Linked DNA regions of Thermoclostridium stercorarium subsp. stercorarium DSM 8532. Each later gene encodes a partner of the first gene's protein in a complex. Links are inferred from orthologs where the notes say so. Each region holds a gene or a part of one and is shown on either strand. Other genes may lie near its edges.

The links.
Region 2: the proteins of uvrB (region 1) and pcrA are in contact, whole or in part, in a crystal structure (PDB 7EGT), measured with the Thermus thermophilus proteins. The link is inferred for Thermoclostridium stercorarium subsp. stercorarium DSM 8532 from one-to-one orthologs. Residues at the interface, in WP_096411307.1 of Thermus thermophilus: Glu23, Leu25, Arg26, Asp27, Gly28, Glu29, Arg30, Phe31, Arg55, Glu326, Asp327, Phe328, Glu379, Ser382, Gln383, His398, Gly400, Arg401; in WP_096412145.1 of Thermus thermophilus: His654, Arg656, Phe657, Gln666, Asp668, Glu669, Lys680, Arg681, Leu682, Ser683, Lys685, Tyr686, Ala687.

Annotation. Positions count from the first base shown.
Region 1 is NC_020134.1:2,209,979-2,221,883, forward strand. The notes cover bases 4,922-7,900. They hold uvrB (excinuclease ABC subunit UvrB), read right to left. Parts: upstream 7,412-7,900; coding sequence 5,432-7,411; downstream 4,922-5,431. Other genes in these bases: CST_RS09535 (uracil-DNA glycosylase), read right to left, coding at 4,922-5,381; secG (preprotein translocase subunit SecG), read right to left, coding at 7,547-7,780; recO (DNA repair protein RecO), read right to left, coding at 7,884-7,900. Outside these bases: radical SAM family heme chaperone HemW, read right to left, coding at 17-1,162; lepA (translation elongation factor 4), read right to left, coding at 1,172-2,983; SpoIVB peptidase, read right to left, coding at 3,203-4,474; more of CST_RS09535, read right to left, coding at 4,662-4,921; more of recO, read right to left, coding at 7,901-8,624; CST_RS13255 (YqzL family protein), read right to left, coding at 8,597-8,764; CST_RS09555 (DUF1846 domain-containing protein), read right to left, coding at 8,905-10,389; GTPase Era, read right to left, coding at 10,535-11,425; cdd (cytidine deaminase), read right to left, coding at 11,438-11,857. UniProt on the Escherichia coli protein: The UvrABC repair system catalyzes the recognition and processing of DNA lesions. A damage recognition complex composed of 2 UvrA and 2 UvrB subunits scans DNA for abnormalities.
Region 2 is NC_020134.1:2,707,883-2,716,197, forward strand. The notes cover bases 1,249-4,219. They hold pcrA (DNA helicase PcrA), read right to left. Parts: upstream 3,848-4,219; coding sequence 1,649-3,847; downstream 1,249-1,648. Other genes in these bases: CST_RS11715 (hypothetical protein), read right to left, coding at 1,347-1,565; CST_RS11725 (WecB/TagA/CpsF family glycosyltransferase), read left to right, coding at 4,085-4,219. Also shown: CST_RS11710 (SpoIIE family protein phosphatase), read right to left, coding at 1-1,238; more of CST_RS11725, read left to right, coding at 4,220-4,825; CST_RS11730 (DUF3810 domain-containing protein), read left to right, coding at 4,857-5,957; CST_RS11735 (FAD-dependent oxidoreductase), read right to left, coding at 5,975-7,813; CST_RS11740 (hypothetical protein), read right to left, coding at 7,845-8,315. UniProt on the Escherichia coli protein: A helicase with DNA-dependent ATPase activity. Unwinds DNA duplexes with 3'-5' polarity. Translocates on single-stranded DNA with 3'-5' polarity. Initiates unwinding more efficiently from a nicked substrate than double-stranded DNA.

The DNA.
Region 1 (11,905 bases):
CATACGTTTATCCTCATTACATTAAGAACTCAGCCCACACCTGATTGGCAAAATCCAGCCCCAGGCTTGTCAGTCTCAGCATGTCATTTTCAAAGCACAGAAGATTTTTTCCAACCAGCATTCTTATTGTCTCATCATATTTTTTCAGGGCTTCACTGCCAAATTCCCGTTCCAGGTCCTTCAGGCTTACCCCTTCAACCAGTCGCAGTCCGAGAATAAACCTTTCCGAAAGTTTCTCTTCGGCCCCGATATACTCGCTGCTTGCTACCGGTAATACTCCTTCAGCAATTCTTCCGATATATTCACAGGGATTTTCTTCATTTGAATATCTGACGTCATCAATATAGGAATGCGCTGCGGAACCAAAACCCAAATAAGGTCTGTTCGTCCAGTATTTCAGGTTATGCCGGCATTCAAACCCCGGCTTTGCAAAATTTGAAATTTCATAATGCCTAAAACCTGCATCTTTCAATTTTTTTATTACCCAATAATACATTTCCCTTTCCAAATCTTCGTCAACCGCGGGCAGTTTTCCCCTTTCATTCAGCTCATGCCACGGCGTGCCCTCTTCGATTTTAAGACTGTAGGCCGAAACGTGGGTCACACCTTTCTCAAGAACCAGTTCAACAGTTTCCTGCCAGTCTTCCATTGTCTGGGTCGGGACACCGAAAATAACATCGGCATTTATATTATGAAATCCTGAACCTTTGAGCAGTTTCACGCATTCTTCAAACATCTCTTCGGTGTGTATTCTCCCCATAAACCTCAAAAGGTTGTTGCTTGCCGACTGAAGCCCAATGCTTGCGCGATTGAAGCCAATTTTCCTGTATGCTTCCGCTTTTTCACCGGTTATCGTGCCAGGGTTTATCTCTATCGATATTTCTGCATCTTCCGAAATTTCAAAATTTGCAGACAGGGAATTCATTATATCCGAAATGCAGTCGGCAGGAAGGACCGACGGGGTCCCTCCCCCGAAGAAAATCGTATCCACCGTCATATCCGAATGTTTAGATGCCACCGTTTCAATCTCTCTGCACACAGCCCGGGTATAGTCCCGGAAAATTGCATCCAGCCCGGGATATGACGGAAAATCACAGTAATTGCACTTTCTTATGCAGAAAGGTATATGAACATATATTCCAAGAGTTTTATCTTTCAGCATTTTCCTCGCCTATGTATCAAGTTTCAGCACGCTCATGAAGGCCTCCTGTGGAATTTCCACGCTTCCTATCTGACGCATGCGTTTTTTACCCTCTTTCTGCTTTTCAAGCAGTTTTTTCTTTCTTGTAACATCACCGCCGTAACATTTTGCAAGAACGTCCTTACGGTAGGCCTTCACAGTTTCCCTTGCGATTACTTTTGAACCGATACAAGCCTGTATCGGTATTTCAAACATATGCCTGGGAATTGTCTCCTTGAGCTTTTCAACCATTTTTCTTCCTCTGGCGTATGCTTTGCTTCTGTGGACAATAAACGACAATGCATCGACAACTTCGCCGTTTACGCGGATATCAAGCTTAATCAGGTCAGATTCTTTATATCCCTTAAATTCATAATCAAAAGAGGCATATCCTCTTGAACGGGACTTCAGGGCGTCAAAAAAATCATAGACAATTTCATTCAACGGTATTTCGTATGTTAAAACCGCCCGGGTACTTTCAATGTATTCCATTCCTATGTATTCGCCCCTACGGTCCTGACACAGTTCCATAATACTGCCCACGTATTCGGTGGGTGTCATAATCGTCGCCTTCACTATGGGTTCCTCCATCTTTTCTATCGAACCCGGCTCAGGCATGTTCGTGGGGTTATCTATCATAAGAACTTCGCCGTTGACCTTCGTCACCCGGTATACAACACTTGGTGCTGTTGTCACCAGATCAAGGTTAAATTCGCGTTCCAGTCTTTCCTGAATTATTTCCATATGCAGAAGCCCCAAAAAGCCGCACCTGAAACCAAAACCCAGAGCCGCAGAGGTTTCGGGTTCAAACAACAGCGAAGCATCGTTTAATTGCAGCTTTTCAAGAGCATCACGCAAATCTATGTATTTGGAACCGTCTGCCGGATATATACCGCAGAAAACCATCGGTACGGCCTTTTTGTACCCGGGAAGAGGTTCATTTGCAGGATTCGACGCCAGCGTTATCGTATCGCCGACACGGGTGTCTCCTACGTTCTTAATGCTTGCGCATATATACCCCACTTCCCCGGCATACAACGCGTCAGCTGGTATCAATCCTCCGGGCCGGAAATACCCCAGTTCTGTTACGATGAATCTTTTGTTCGTATTCATCATTAAAATTTCGTCGCCTGTTCTGACGCTCCCTTCCATAACTCTTACATGAGTTATTACGCCTTTATAATTGTCGTAAAGGGAGTCAAAAATCAATGCCCGAAGCGGCGCACTTTCATCCCCCCGCGGCGGCGGTATGACTTCAACTATTTTTTCAAGTACGGCGTCAATATTGATTCCGTTTTTGGCCGAAATAAGGGGCGCATCGCTGCAGTCCAGGCCGATAACATCCTCTATTTCGCGCTTTACTTCATCAGGTCGGGCTCCCGGAAGATCTATTTTATTAATAACCGGTATGATTTCAAGGTTGTGTTCCAGCGCAAGATATACATTTGCCAGGGTTTGAGCTTCAATGCCCTGGGACGCGTCAACAACCAGTATTGCCCCTTCACACGCGGCAATACTCCTTGATACTTCGTAATTGAAATCCACATGCCCCGGAGTATCGATAAGGTTAAGAATATATTCCTGCCCGTCCTGCGCCTTGTATACCATTCTGCAGGCCTGGGCCTTAATCGTAATCCCGCGTTCACGTTCCAGGTCCATTGTGTCCAGGACCTGTTCCGCCATTTCCCTTTCTGTCAAAACGCCGGTCTTCTCCAGCAATCTGTCTGCCAACGTTGACTTCCCGTGATCGATATGAGCGATAATGCAAAAGTTTCTGATTCTTTTCTGTCTATCTCCTGGCATCTGTGTCTCAAAACCTCGCTTCTGTTTTCTTAATTTATGTGGAATTAATATGCAGATTTTCTGTTATCGGATATTACTTATGAATTATACCACAGTGTTTTTGTTTTTGTATAGATATGGTGCGGGAGGGTCGGGTGTTCTGGATTTTGGACACTGGTCGCGCGGCATGGGTGTGAAATACAATATTTGCCGTAAAAACACTATAAAAAAGAATAAATGCTAATACATTCCCAGCATGGTTTCTATGAAAATTCCGTACCCTTTTGTGGGATCACTTACAAGGACATGGGTTACCGCGCCTATAATTCTTCCGTCCTGGATAATCGGACTGCCCGACATTCCCTGGATAATGCCCCCGGTTTCGCTTAAAAGCCTTGGATCGGTTATTTTTATTATCATGCTTTTGGGACCTGAAAGATTTTTGCGGGCAATCTTCTGTATTTCAACAGAAAATTCCTCAACTTCCTCCCCGTGTATGTTTGACAGTATCGTCGCCGGTCCCTCCTTTACCATGCTTCTTGTTCCGACCGGGTATTTTCGGCCTTTCATCTCTTCCATATAATCTTTATTTATTTTTCCAAAAACCCCGAAAGCCGTGTTCCAGTATATTTCCCCTATAACTTCCGGGCTTTTCAGAAAATCCCCCTGAAGTTCCCCGGGGCTTCCCTGAAGGCCTTTTCTTATTCCATACACTGAAGACTTAAGTAATTCACCGGTTTTAACAGGCATCATAATCCCGGTATCAATATCGGTAATACCGTGACCGAGGGCCCCGAATTTGCCGGTCTCCTCTTCAATATATGTTAACGTACCTATTCCCGCCGTGCTGTCCCTTACCCAAATCCCTATACGGTATTTCCCGTCTTCGGCACTTTGGACGGGTGTAACTTTTGCTTCGGTCAGGCGATTGTCGTGTAAAAATTTCAGCGTGATTTCCTTTCCGCCCGATTCTTCAATTATTTTTGACAAATCTGAAATTTTTTCCACTTCTTTGTTATTTACCGCAACAATGAAATCGCCGGGTTCAAGGCCTGTATCCTTAACAGGCAGCACTTCCTTCCCTTCGGAAGTCAGAACGCCTGATATCCCGACCACAAGAATACCCTTAATATACAGTCTTATACCCACGGTATTGCCGCAAACAATAAGTTCTCTGGCAGGTATGACATTGACGGTGATGTCCTTTACCGGAACCAGCCCGAAAAGGCTCAATTGGATTCTGTTCTGTCCGTATTGAGTACCCTTAAGGGTATACGGCATTGAGAAAAATGACGTTCTGTCCCCGGCGTCCAGTTTCTGTACATGTATCCCGCCCGTTTCAGCTGCAAGCTGCAGCCTGAACGGTGAAAAAAATTCAACCCGGTACTCTTCACCGGCCAGAACGGTCATCTGACTCGGCGTAAATGCTATGACGGAAAAATATAACGATACAATTACAACAAAAACAGGAAAACAAAATCTGAAAAAAGATTTTTCTCTCTTAAATATCATACCACACGCTCCAGTCACGTACATTCGCGGTTCCGAGGCGCATTTTTATGTCTTCCGCGCATCGGACCGCAACGCTGCAAGCCAGGCATATTTTTTATGCCGATGTTCTTTTCTTAAGGTAACCGGAGCGTTGTGAAATTATTCTTACAAAGAGCCGGAATAAAATGTTTGAAAATTCTGTTGTACATTAAATTCCAAGCCAGTTAACGATATGCATTGTTTCAGCGAAACAGCAGGACTTTAAAAAATCATCCTCATATTTGCGTGAACACAGCATGGGATGCCGGGATAAAAAGAATATTCCCCTGTTTATCACCGGCTTCAGGCTTAATGCACGTTTACCCCAAAGAAACCAGTAAAGTTCATGTTTTTCCGATATGTAGTCAATAAGCTGGCATGTAAAATCCTTCCAGAGCGGGGCATGGCTTTCAGGGCAGTTCGGGATGCAGCTGAAAGACGTATTCAAAAGCAGGACGCCCTGTTCCTCCCATGATTCAAAAAGCCTGTCGGGAGGAAGGATGCGGAACTTCCCTTTCTTTATTTCCTTTTTGATTTCATTGAATGGCGGAATGCATTCGTATTCAGTGATGCCGTTATAGCTTTTGTAAATCAGGCGTATGATGTTTTTAAGCGAAACCTGCCTGAAAGGCTGATCCCACGATTTCAGCCCCCCGACTTCAAAAGCCCTGCCTGTGGCCGTTCCCTTTTCCGGATACGGGTCCTGACCAAGTATCACAATTTTGACCTTGTCCAAATTCACTCTAAGAAAACGGAGTATATTCTCAAAATCGGGATTAACATCTTCCCCTATTTTTTCGGCAATATCATTTATCATCCTAATGCGCTCGCAGGTCAGAAAATCCGACCATGAGTGGTGAACATCAGCAGGAAGCAAAGAGTTTTTCATATCAGTCTCCCGTCGTTCAAAAAATTAGAGGAACAGACCGGGCACTTCACTCAACCCGTTTCCTGTTCCTGAAGTTTCTTCCTTAATTCATTAATCCTATCGCGCAGCATTGCCGCTTTTTCGAATTCCAGCTCCTTAGCAGCAGCCTTCATTTCAGCGGTGAGTTTCTCTATCAGTTTCTCTGTTGGCATTTCTTTATAATCAGCGGCGTATTCCTTTTCGGTTTCGGCTGCCTTCAGCGTCTCAAGGGTGTCATGAATGTTTTTCTGAACCGTTCTCGGCGTAATTCCCATCTTTCTGTTATATTCCATCTGAATTTGCCTTCGCCTGTTGGTTTCGTTGATTGCCCTCTCCATGGCACCCGTCACATAATCGGCGTACATTATAACCTTCCCGTTCACATTCCGCGCAGCCCTGCCGATAGTCTGTATCAGAGAAGTTTCGGAACGCAGAAAACCTTCCTTGTCGGCGTCAAGTATCGCTACCAGTGAAACTTCAGGCAAGTCAAGGCCTTCTCTGAGAAGGTTTATGCCCACCAGAACATCAAACACCCCAAGTCTTAAATCCCTTATTATTTGCATTCTCTCAATCGCATCAATATCCGAATGCAGATACCGTACCTTAATCCCGGCATCGGCAAGATATTGGGTCAGGTCTTCGGCCATTCGTTTTGTAAGCGTGGTAACCAGAACCCGCTCGTTACGTTCAACCCGGATCCGTATTTCTTCCATAAGATCGTCCACCTGACCCTTTACGGGTTTAACAACCACTTCCGGATCAACCAGTCCGGTAGGCCTGATAATCTGCTCAACAATTACCGCCGAATTTTTCCTTTCATATTCCCCGGGCGTTGCACTTACATAAATAACCTGATTTACCTTCCGCTCAAATTCCTCAAAAGTAAGAGGTCTGTTGTCAAACGCCGAAGGAAGGCGAAAGCCGTATTCAACAAGGGTTTCTTTCCTTGACCTGTCCCCGTTGTACATTGCGCCAATCTGCGGAACCGTTACATGGGATTCGTCAATGACCACAAGGAAATCTTTCGGGAAATAATCAAGCAGGGTATACGGCGGACTTCCCGGAGCCCTGCCGCTGATGTGTCTTGAATAGTTCTCTATTCCCGGACAAAAGCCTATTTCACGCATCATTTCAATATCGTATCTTGTTCTCTGTTCCAGCCTCTGCGCTTCGAGGAGCTTGTTATTTTCCCTGAAATATTTCAGTCTTTCTTCCAGCTCCTGTTCGATCGATTTAATGGCCCTTTCCATTTTCTCTTTCGTCGTTGCATAATGGGATGCGGGAAATATCGCGATATAAGTGCGAGTTCCTATTATTTCACCCGTCAGAGGATCAACCTCGGTTATTCTGTCCACCTCGTCCCCGAAAAATTCAACCCTGATAATAGTTCCTGAAGATGATGCCGGATAAATGTCCAGAACATCCCCCTTGACCCTGAACGTACCTCTCTTAAAATCAATTTCATTCCGTGTATACTGCATGTCTACCAGTTTCTTTATCACTTCATCCCTGTCTTTCTGCATGCCCGGCCTTAATGACAGCATCAGTTCAGTGTAGTCTTCAGGATCACCGAGGCCGTAAATGCACGACACGCTTGCAACAATTATAACATCCCGCCTTTCAAACAAAGCGGCGGTGGCGGCGTGCCGCAAATTGTCAATTTCATCATTTATCGATGATTCCTTTTCAATATAGGTATCGGTGGCGGGAACATAAGCCTCGGGCTGATAGTAATCGTAGTAGCTCACAAAATATTCCACGGCATTGTCGGGAAAAAATTCGCGGAACTCGGAACATAACTGCGCGGCAAGTGTTTTGTTATGCGCAATCACCAAAGTCGGCCTTTGCAGTCTTTCTATCACGTTGGCTATTGTAAACGTTTTTCCCGAACCTGTGACACCAAGGAGGGTCTGGTGCTTGTTTCCTTTTTGTACCGACTCAACCAGTCTCTCTATGGCCTGGGGCTGATCCCCGGAAGGTTTGTAATTGGATTTGATCCTAAATTCGGGCATCGCTAACCCTCCTTTTCATAAAATATATCCGGATTAAAATAAAAAGACTATACATACTTCTACAGAGCATGTACAGTCCCGCCGCGTCCGCATCATACATGAACGGCTCTATAAGTTCCTTACCGCAGAAAACATTTATCTTAACAACAGTGTTAATACGATTGACGTCAAAATAAATATCGCCAGTGCAAATTTTGTATACTTGTTCAGTATCGCGTCAATGGTTCGGCCTTTGTTTTTCCCGAAAAAGGTTTCAGCACCACCTGCTATTGCACCGCTTATGCCGGCAGAACGCCCGGACTGCATCAGAACAATTACTATAATGGCAATACAGACAATTATATGCAGGATATTGACCAATATCTCCATTCTAAAACCTCCAATTATTCTCCTCTGTTAAATACAGTGCCATTCAATTTTAACATAACAACCACCCGATTACAAGTACAAGTTTCGTCTTTCTGAACCTGTCCTATATTTCCTGCAGGAAGTCCATTTTGCTGTATTCCTTTTCCAGCCTGTCGTCGACATACCTGTCAACTATATCCTCAAAATTTTTTAAAACCTCGGGGGCAAGCTCAAAGTCAAACACCTTTGCGGGCTCGGCGCAAAGTACATATATTATCGCCTTGGCGGCACCTGTTTTAACACGAAGAGCATCATCGGGAGTCGTATTGCACTTTTCACACACAAAGCCGCAATGTCTGAAATTAAAATAAATGTCATTTATCTCCTTTGTTCCGCACACACAGCAGCCCGAAACATGAGGCACAAACCCCATCATCTGGATGGTCTTTAATGCAAAAGCCCGTGCAACAAGGGACGGCGTCCGCCTTTTATTTAAAAGCGCCCTAAGAGCATACAAAAAAACCGTGATCAAATCTTTTGCAGGCTGGTTCTCATATGTGGCATCGTTCAGCAGCCGGAGCATATGGGCGGCATACGCCAGCAGAGTCATATCCTGCCTTATCTCGTAAAATGAGCTGATGATCTCGCAGGAATTCAGTACATATGTATTTTTTCCTTTGTATAAAACCCAATCACAGTAAGAAAAAATCTGGGTTCCGGCAGAGTAACGGTTTCCACCCCGCCTCACCCCTCTCGCCGAAACAGATATTTTCCCGAATTCCTCGGTAACCACCGTAAGAATTTTATCGTAATCTCCAACCTTGACTTCCCGGACAACTATTCCCCGGGCTTTGACATACGGCATTTTTCACCATCCAAATCCGTATCGGCGGCTGCCTCCGTACTGAAATCCTTATTCCCGCTGCGGTCAAGATTTTTATAGTGAAGGAAGAATTCTATATTGCCTGTTTTCTTAAACATCTGCCACGCCAAATCCTTTAACATATTATCCCCCTCAACAAACAGATGGATATATCTTATATGTATTTTTTGTCCTGTTTGAAGGTTTATGTATACCAAATCAAGGCAAATTTTAAAATCAGCCTGTCGGTTGAGGGGCTCGGGATAAAGGCAGCCCTCATTTCTTATTTATGATAAAGTTTATTGGTCTGATACTGAGGCTCACATGTAATATTGATTCCCAGTTTATGAAATACATTTTCATCCACTTTAGACAGTATCACAGTTGAGTGAGCTTCGCAACCCCTCAGTTTGGAAAGCTGCTCCATTGCAAGCGCCGCAGTCGGATTTGTGGCCGCGCATATGGATAAGGCAATAAGCACTTCATCGGTGTGTAATCTCGGGTTATGGTTTCCCATATGTCTGGTTTTCAAAACCTGTATCGGTTCAATAACTATCGGGGATATGAGATGGATTTCATGCTGAATCCCTCCCAGTTCCTTCAGCGCATTCAACAGTGCCGCAGCCGACGCACCGAGCAACTGCGACGTCTTTCCAGTAACAATCCTACCGTCGTTAAGCTGAATGGCAACCGCCGGTCCGCCGGTTTCCTCGGCACGCTTTAATGCCGCGTCAACCACAGGTCTGTCCTTTGGTGAAATTCCCAGCTGATTCATTAATAATTCGAGCTTATAAACCTCCTGTTTGTCCGCCAGACCCTGCCGCACTGAACAGCGGACATTGTAATAGCGGCGTATGATTTCCTGTTCCGAAGCCCTGCATACCACTTCGTCATCGGTAATACAGTACCCTGCCATATTGACCCCCATATCGGTGGGACTTTTGTAAGGCGACTTTCCTGCTATTTTTTCAAGTATCGCATTCAATACGGGGAACACTTCTATGTCCCTGTTGTAGTTCACCGATGTAATGCCGTAAGCCTCCAAATGAAACGGATCAATCATGTTAACGTCATTCAGGTCTGTTGTGGCTGCCTCATAAGCAAGATTTACAGGATGCTTCAGCGGAAGATTCCATATCGGAAAGGTTTCAAACTTTGCATATCCCGCCTTAATACCGCGTTTATACTCATGGTACAGCTGGGACAGGCAGGTCGCCATCTTACCGCTTCCCGGTCCCGGAGCAGTTACGACCACCAAAGAACGGCTGGTTTCAATATAGTCATTTTTACCGTATCCGTCATCGCTCACAATAAGAGCTATGTTTGACGGATAATCGGGTATGGGATAATGCCTGTAAACTCTGATCCCAAGATTTTCAAGGCGTTTCTGGAACAGATCGGCAGTGGTCTGCGAACGGTAATGGGTTATTACAACACTGCCAACATAAAGCCCGATATCCCTGAAAGCGTCTATCAAACGCAATACGTCCAGATCATATGTTATGCCGAGATCGCCGCGCCGCTTGCTTTTTTCTATGTCATCGGCATTGATTGTTATTATGATTTCAGCCTGATCTTTCAGCTCCAGCAGCATCTTAACCTTGCTGTCGGGTTTAAACCCGGGCAATACTCTTGAGGCATGGTAGTCATCAAACAGCTTTCCTCCGAATTCAAGATAAAGCTTACCCCCGAAGAATTCGATTCGCTCACGTATCTTCTCAGACTGAAGTTTTATGTATTTTTCATTATCAAATCCTATTTTGTTCATTTGTCTACTCCCACAACCATACTGTTTTTTGCAGCAAATAAGCGTCTCACAAGCAGAGACGCCCGTAAAATTTTGATATTTTTCTGTTCATTTAAAGTATAACATTGTATCATATTCCAATACAAGGGGTGAAAAAACAAATCTCTTATTTGTACCCCAATTCTCTTAACACATAATCGCTGTTTCGCCAATCCTCTTTAGTTTTCACCCACAATTTCAGAAAAATTTTTGATCCGAGCAGCCTTTCAGCGTCCTGCCTTGCAAGAGTGCCTATTTTTTTCAGCATTTCGCCGTTTTTTCCGATGACAATCCCCTTGTGGCTCTCCTTTTCGCAGTAAATGTTGGCGTGAATTTCGATCAGTTCCTTTTCAGGTATTTCCTTGAAAAGTATTACTTCAACGCCTACGCCGTGAGGAACTTCATCGCTTACAAGATGAAGTATTTTTTCCCTGATGAGTTCCTGCACCAAAAACCTTTCCTGCTGATCGGTAACCATGTCGGCGGGGTAATACGCCGGCCCCTCGGGGAGATATTTAACCGTTTCCCTTAAAACCAGCTCTTTGGTTTCTATATCAAGAGCGCTGACAGGTATTATATGCTCAAAATTCATTTCTTTGCTGTATTCGTCAATAAGGGGCAAAAGAGCTGGTTTGCTTACCAGATCTATCTTGTTTATAAGCAGAATGACAGGCGTGCTCAGTTTTTTTAGCATCTCGATTATTTCCCTGTCGCCCGGTCCGATGGTTTTATCGGTAGCTTCCACCATGTACAGAATTACATCCACTTCGTCCAGTGTTGATATTGCCGACTTCTGCATATAGTCCCCCAGTTTGTTCCTGGGTCGGTGCAAACCGGGCGTGTCAATAAAAACCACCTGATATTCGTCGGTGGTGATAATGGCTTTTATTGTATTTCTTGTGGTCTGGGGCTTGCTGGAAATAATTGAAATTTTCTCACCGGTAAGCAGGTTCAAAAGCGTTGACTTTCCAACGTTAGGCCTTCCGATAATTGTGGCGAATCCCGAACGAAAACCCATAAGGAGCTCCTTTCACGTATTCATACCTTTATTTTTAGTCATAAAATCCTCCCCTGCAAAAGCATGGGGTAAAATATCTTTCATTTCATATATTTTATATTGCCCGTTTTTATTGCTGCAAATAACCTTCGTTTCATCGTTTCCGAATTCGGATATTACTTGGCGGCATATTCCGCACGGATAGGTAATGTTTTCACCGTCGCTGCTTACTGCCACTGCAACTATCTTGCTTTCTCCCTCTGATACCGCCTTTGCAATTGCGGTGCGCTCGGCACATATGGTTGCGCCGAAGGACGAATTCTCCACATTGCACCCTGTATACACTCTTCCGCTTGCTGTCTGTACCGCAGCGCCGACACGGAATCCCGAATACGGAGCATAAGCTTTTTCTTTTGCCTCCATCGCTTTCCGCACTAGGTAATCAAAATCCATTTGAAGCCTCTCCCTGATGACATTAAATTAAAAAAACTTTTCCCTTCA
Region 2 (8,315 bases), 490 kb from region 1 along the record:
CCTTCCGACTGGATTGAATCTATAAGATCGCACATTACCCTGTAGGTATAATACAGTTTCATTTCCCAGCATACGCTTGCTTTGTTGCACGAACTGCATATCTTTTGGGTGAGTTGATCTATTATGGAACCGCAAAAGTCGTCCCCGTCGAACGAATAATCCTGCAACTGACGTTCCATGGTATGGGCAAGCCTGTAAAAAGCTTTTGACATGCTGCATATTTTTTCCGCCGCGTAACGGCGTATCCTTCCGGTTATTTCAGATTCGCCTTCGGGCTCGTCAATCCGGCTTTTTATCGACAAAACCTTTCCCACCCTTAAATCAGGAACAATCATGAACAGTACTGCCGGGATCACCGCCTCGGCAAAATACAGGGGCAAATCAGGATACAAAATTAAAAAAATAAACTGCAGCAGAATAAACGTACTTCCAGCCGTAAACTTCGAACCGCGAAACATCCCCGTCGCCATGCCGGCTATCGAATACGCTCCTGCAAGGGATATGAAAGAATCATTGGAATCCGACAATGCAAGCCCTGCCATGCATCCCGCACATGCTCCAAAACCCGGACCTAAATGCCTCGTGAGCATAAGGAGACCCAACCCTGCAATTATCCTGTCGATGCGGAACCATGCCACACCAATTCCGGATATGCCAAGGATAAAGGCACTTCCAAGCACAAGTATTCCGAGATACCCTGTGTGTTTCCGCATATCACGGCCCTGCTGCGTTAATTCCCCATCGTGAACAGTTGCTGAAAACACAACGGTCAGAATATATACAATAACAGTTTCTATGACAGTAATAATCAGTGATTCAAGTATTTGCCCGGTGATAATGAAAAGAAATATCCCAGTAATTACTGTGGCGGCGGAAATTAATAATGAATTCCTGAAATACCCCGGATTTTTCTCATCCCGAAAAAAAATCTTTCCAATCCATTCATAAAGCAGAATTATTGCGATTTGCCTTAATGATTCATAAAGATCTCCCCTGACAACATTCCAGAGGAAAATAAAAACTGCCATTAACACTTTAACAGCGGTGCCTTCTGATAAAGCTGCGTAAAAGGAAATGCCAAAAGGTCTCAGTACACCCAAAACGGTACCGTGAGATATTATTCCGCAAAAAGCCGACACAAACAGTTTTCTGGAAGTAAGGTTAAGCCTGTTCCATACTTCCGTCATCTTTTTGCCGGTAACCGCAATGCCACGGCTGTATACAGAAGTCCCTTTCATGTAAAACGACCTCCCGGTTTTATCATTAGTAAAACTGTATAAATTGATTATACAGATCACTAATGTCTTTCGGTGTCGTTTTACAGTTTTTCCCGGAAAATTTCCGGCTCAGTTTTTTTCAGGGACTATTCCAATATCCGCCGCTACCTTGTCAAAAGCGTCAATTATGCACCGGGAGCCCGACCAGTTCTTGCACGTACTGCATGATATGCCTTCTTCCTCATATATCCTCATTACAGCGCCCGAACCATACCTCCGCTGCCTGTAATGGCTGCAGTTTTCTCCTATGAGCCTGAGTTCGTCATAGAACATTGAACCGCTCAACACAATCCCCTCCCGACAATATGAGCATTCTTCATGAAGTATGCCCACTGCAGGGAAAAATTATGTCGCAGTCCATAAGAAAATCATCATAACAGCTTCAGTTTCGCAAAAGAAGCCATCATCCTTTTCAGACCATATTCGTCAAAGATTATTTCCAGTTTATAATCCGATCCTTCCCGTTCTTTTTTTATTACCGTGCCCTCACCGAACTTTTTATGTATAACACGGGCCCCGACTTCAATATCACAGGGATCTGTTTCCTGTGCCTGCGAAAACGACGCAGTACGCTGTTTCCACGTCTCGGCGCCGATTAACCGGTTATTCAGTACGGAAATGCCGTCGTTGAAAGGCCTGTTTTCAGCATAATCCAGCAATTCCGGCGGAATTTCGTCAATAAATCTGGAAGGTCTTGTATATGTTGTATTTCCAAACAGCATTCTTGTTTTCGCATAGGTAAGGTAAAGATTTTCCTTTGCTCTTGTAATCCCAACGTAGCAGAGCCTGCGTTCCTCCTCCATCTCGCTTTCCGAACCGAAGGATCGCATACCGGGGAAAAGACCTTCCTCCATACCCGTAAGAAACACCACCGGAAATTCAAGTCCCTTGGCGCTGTGCATTGTCATCAGCACAACCCGGTCATCCTCTTCGTTCAAATCATCCACATCCGAAACAAGGGAGATTTGTGCAAGAAAATCCTCGACGGTGGGATTTGTCTCTTCACTGTTATTTACAAACTCCACCGCCACCGACTGGAACTCCCGGATGTTTTCAATCCTGCTTTTTGCCTCTTCCGTTCCTTCGGCCTCCAGTTCGCGAATAATACCGCTTTCTTCAACAAGCATTCTAATCCATTCCACCAAATCCATATATGAAAGCATCGTCCTGAACCTTGCCAGCGTATCGGTAAATGATTTAAGTTTTTCCGCCGCCCGCGCAAGTTCCGGGAAATTTTCAGGCTGCACTATCACCGAATAAATGCTTACGCCGTGGGTTATCGCCAGTTGTTCGGCCTTGTCGATGGTGGCTTTGCCGATACCTCTTTTCGGCACGTTAATTATCCTCTTTAAGCTTATGTCGTCGTGCGGATTCTGTATAACCTTGAGATATGCAATAATATCCTTTATTTCCTTGCGATCATAGAATTTATGGCCGCCGATTATTTTATACGGTACACCGTTTTTCATAAACGCATCTTCAAAAACGCGGGACTGGGCGTTTATTCTATAAAGGACGGCAAAATCCCGGTAACTTCGTCTGCCTTTCCTTACTTCGCTTTTAATTTGATTAGCCACAAAGTAAGCCTCTTCCTTTTCGTCCAGCGCTTCATATACCCGTACCTTATCCCCTTCCCCGTTTTCGGTCCACAGTGTCTTGGGCTTGCGGCCAAAGTTGTTCTTAATAACGTTATTCGCCGCATTCAATATATTGGCCGTTGATCTGTAATTTTGCTCAAGCTTTATTACCCGGCATCCTTTAAAGTCCTTTTCAAACTCCAGAATGTTGCGTATATTCGCTCCGCGCCAGCCGTATATTGACTGGTCATCGTCGCCGACCACGCAGACATTCCTGTGCTTCTGCGCCAGCATGCTCACCAGTACATACTGGGCGGTGTTTGTATCCTGATATTCGTCCACAAGGATGTATTTAAACTTATTCTGATAATATTCCAGTACTTCCGGAAAATCATCAAATATTTTCAGAGTATACATTATAATATCGTCAAAATCCAGGGCATTGTTGGCCTTCAGTTTTTTCTGGTACAACTCATAAAGCCTTGCTATTTTGCTGAGCCTGAAATCCGAACCTGCCATTATGGCGTATTTTTCAGGATCAATCAGTTCATCCTTTGCCCTACCAATCTCCGCCAGCACCATTTTCGGCGGAAAAAGTTTTTCATTGTACTGAAGCTGGCTGATACAGTCCTTCATCAGTGTCTCCTGATCAGAAGTGTCGTATATGACAAAATTCCGGCCAAACCCGATGCGTTCTATTTCCCGCCTTAATATTCTTACACAGCAGGAATGAAAAGTACCCGCCCATACATCAAGGGCTTTTGTACCAATCAGTTTTTCAAGCCGTTCTTTCATTTCCCCTGCGGCTTTATTCGTAAAGGTGATCGCCAGAATGTTATACGGCGAAACTCCTTTTTCTTCTATCAAATAAGCAATACGGTGGGTCAGTACTCTGGTTTTCCCCGAACCGGCTCCCGCCAGAACCAGCAACGGGCCTTCGGTATGCAATACCGCTTCTTTCTGCTGTGGGTTCAATCCCTGAATAAGATTCATCGTATTCCTCCGATTACTTTTTTAATTTTATTCAAATTGTAAATTTATTATACAGGTTTATGTTCATTATTTCAAACAACCGTTCTTTTGTCTGATTTCCTTCACCGGCAAGTTAAGGTAACTTAATTCCTGCGTATCCTGTATGAAGCCTTAGAATGGCATTACCTCACTCTCTTTTCTACACGGATAAAATGGGATATAATATATAAGCCAAAAGCACAACGGAGGATAAAACACATGACAAGGACAGACATCCACGGTGTTAAAATCCATAACGTCACAATGCGCGAAGCCGTTCGTCTGATACAGACATGGGTCGAGGAGGAAAGCCGGGTTCCACGGGCGGTTTTCACTCCTAATTCGGAAATAATAATGCAGGCGCAGCGGGACCCGGAATTCAAAGAACTTCTTAATTCGGCCGATCTGTTGGTGCCTGACGGGGCAGGAGTGATACTGGCTTCAAAAATACTGAAAACACCTCTCAAGGAAAAGGTTTCAGGAATAGACCTGACCAAAAATCTTTTCAGGGAGTTTGCCGGGAAAAACATAAGTTTCTACATACTCGGCGCCCAGCCCGGCGTGGCCGAAATGGCGGCAGTGAATTTGATTGCCGAGTATAAAAAGATAAAAATAGCAGGGTACGACCACGGGTATTTCAAACCCGAGGAGGAAGATGACGTAATTCAGCGGATAAACAGTGCCAAGCCCGACATAGTTCTTGTCGGAATGGGCGCACCTAAACAGGAATACTGGATAAACAGGAATATGTACCGCCTTAACTGCAAGGTCCTTATAGGCATAGGCGGAAGTATTGACGTATTTGCCGGCAAGGCGTCATTAGCCCCTGAATTTATAAGAAAAGCGGGATTTGAATGGCTGTACAGGCTTATAAAGGAACCGCGAAGGATTAAGCGCATGATGGATTTGCCGCGCTTTTTGATTTTAACGTTAAAAAAACGTTTTTTCAGGAAAGTGTGATAAAATGGCCGGATTTTCCGAAAAACACGTTATGAACAAAAAACGGAAAACAGTAATGCTGACGCTTTCGGCAGCGCTCCTGCTGACCGCGCAGGCTGTAAAAAGGTGGGCCTCACAAAATCCGCAGCTTGTTGAAAAATATTTTTCAAGGGGAATTTATCCTGTAAGTTCCAAAATCCAGACATCTGTTGCAAATCTCTTTCCCTTTTCTCTTTACGAATTAGTCATAGTAATTCTGGTCATTTACGGGTTATACAGGATCGTCAGGCTTGTCCGCTCTGCTTTCAGGCGGGAATTTATCAGGGAGTTAACCGGTTTTTTTACCCTTGTGATTTTGCTTTTTTCCATTGGCATTTTTCTTTTTCAGTTCTTATGGAATCTTAACAATTACCGTCTGCCGCTTAAAGATCAGCTGGGGCTTGACGTAACCGGTAACTCAGTGGAAGCCCTGGCTGACACCTATGAAGCCCTGGTTCTGAGGGCAAACGACATACGCCGGACACTCTCGGACACCGGGGATACCGTCAGGACCGGGAAGAAAGTGAAAAACATTCTCGAAACTGCATGGGAAGGATATATTACGCTGGCGGAGCAGTATGACCTTTTTCATTCACAAAAAGTGAAAGTGAAAGGCCTCATTTTCTCCCGCATACAGACAATATCCGGATACACGGGTGTTTACAGTTTCATTACCGGCGAGCCGAACATAAACACAGAACCGCCGCTTGTTACCCTTCCCCACACGGCATGTCATGAAATTGCGCATCAGATGGGAATTACCTTTGAAGACGAAGCCAATTACGTGGCATTTCTGGCATGTAAAAATCACCCCGACGTACTGTTTCAGTACTCGGGGTATCTTTCGGCATTAACCTATACCGGAAATGCTCTATACAGAAATTCGCCCGAACTGTACGGCGAAATTTCCGGGCTTCTAAGTGAAAGCATAAAAAACGACCTGCGGGAAATACGAAACTTCTGGCACAGGTATCAGAAAGAAACCGCAACGAAAATCGCCGACAGAATAAATGAGACCTACCTTAAAAGCAATAATCAGCCCGCAGGGATTCAAAGTTACGGAAAATTCGTTGATCTCCTTATAGCCCATTACCTTAAAAACAATTCCATTTAGATTCATCTTTCGGGTGATTACTGTTTCAGGAGGTCAACCACGCGCGTTGTAAGTACATATACACAATCCATCGTAACCGGGGATTCAGGGGTTATTTTCCCTGCAATTTCATCGGGGATGATGTTATTTTCCTTCGCCGTAACACATGCATTTCCGGGCTCAAACGGAATATCCAGCGCTTTCAGCACTATTTCACAGGCTTTCTCTCCGGTAAGCAAGTTCTCGGTGGCATAAGGCCTTATACGGCTGTCAAGCTTCAGCGAATACTTTTCCGGTGCCGCCTTTACAATCAGATTTATAATTAATGTTACAAGGTTTTCCTGATATGCTTCCACATCAAAGAGGTAGTCATTATCCGGCCCGCCTGCCACAAGGCCGTATTTAACAAGCTCCTTCACCGACGGCCATGCCCAGTGCCCTTCATTTGGGTTCTTCTCGTCAAAATCCATAAGGGTTATTCCCGATCTTTTCAGCAACTTCTGATAATCCTCAAGCACATTTTCATCCGCATTGCACAGTTCGACAGGAGTTACATCGTTAATATAACAGTATGCCGCAGTTACTCCAAGGGCATGTCCGGCGGTAATACTTACCGGCATTCTGCCCGCGCTCGTTGCAGCAAGCGAGGAAAAGGAAGCCTTTCGTCCCGCCATAAGCAGGTTGTCATAATTTTTCGAAATGAAACATTCGAGGGGAATGCTGTAAACCACTGGATTTCCAAGTATATACGTGTATTCTTCCGACAATTCGGCACTTATAAATTTGTCGGCATCTATCGGCCCCGTCGCCATTACTATTTTTGTGGGAAAATTCCTGTTCTCGAGAATGTCTTCGACAGTCAGCGTGTACCTGCCTTCAAAATGCCTGTATTCAGGAATATAGAAACCGGCAGGTCCTGTCTTGAACGAACAGTTTTCAAACGGTACAAAAGCGGTCTTAAGAAATGCGGTAAGCATTTTAGCCTCGGTTAATGCGTCATTAAAGGCTTCGTTTAACAGTTCTTTGTTGGCGACATTTACCTGATGCACGCGTATTCCGCTTATGACCACTTCATCATTGGGCTGGCCTATAATGCTGATATTTGAAATCCTTATTCTGCTGCTGTGTTTCTGATACTGGCTTAAAACCTCCTTAAAATCCTGCAAATTCTGACTGTGCTTGCTGATACTCTGAACATCGTCCCACGAAACGTTTGATAATACAAAATTAAACTCCACAGGCATAAACGCATTCGGTACATTTATGTCCTCGGAGCCGACAAAATACGGAACCCCGCACAGAATCAGCAAATCCCCGTTCTCCGTAGCGTCTATGAAATAAGGGGCTTTTATTGTTTCAGTCATTCCGTCATGCCGGAACGAAACCGACTTTACCACGTTTGCCTCTGTTTCGGCAGACAAAAATTCGGCATTATACAAAACCGTGATATTAGGCTCTTCCGCAAGCATCTGCCTCACGGTAACGATATAATCCTCGTATGAAAAATTCCCGCCCGTGTCTCCGAACAGCTCGGTATATATACCGGTATTTAGGTTTGTTTTCTTTTTGTTTATAACCGCATAGTCAGGAGAAGTGTATGTAATCATTGCAGACTTTATATAACTTCCGGGATCCGGGTCCTCGGTCACCACCAGTGTTTCTATTCCGATCCTTGCCGCAGACAGTGCTGCCGCAATTCCTTCGGGCTCGGTTCCGAATACAACCAGCCCGTATTCGTTATCATTCCTTGAAAAACTGGTTTTCCGTATCCGTTTTTCAAGCTCCTGACCTGTTATAATAGGGAGGATTCCAAACCTGAAAGTCAGAAAAAACAGCACACAAACTATTAAGTTCCGTATTATACGTTTCCTGTCCATAGCAATTACACCGACACCAAAAATTCACGCCTTACTGAACAGAATAACTGCCACGGATTAGCATGTAAGCCTTATCCGAAACCACCTTGACACCTCTTCCGTCATCACGGGAAGATATCAACAGATGCTGGTTGGGAACCTTATCACCTGTAACCAGATCCTTAGCTCCGGTTACATCGGCAAGGCCTCCGCTCATACCCGAAATAGCCGTGGTTTCTCCGCTTCTGACTATTATTTCCGAGCCTGCGCCAAGCACAACCACCTGCCCTTTTGTTGCTTCAACAACCACAAACCCGCTTTCAAGGGCCTGTATTCTCTGTATAAGCTCCAGATTTTGCTTCTCCAGGCTCTGGATTTTCGTATATGCGTCGATTATAAGATTGGTGAGATCTCTTATATCGGTTCTGAGATTATCGATGACTTGCTCATCAACGCTTCCGGTTTGCTTAGAACTTCCTGTGGATTTACCGCTTCCGATTTTTTCCGCCAGTTTCTGGATTTG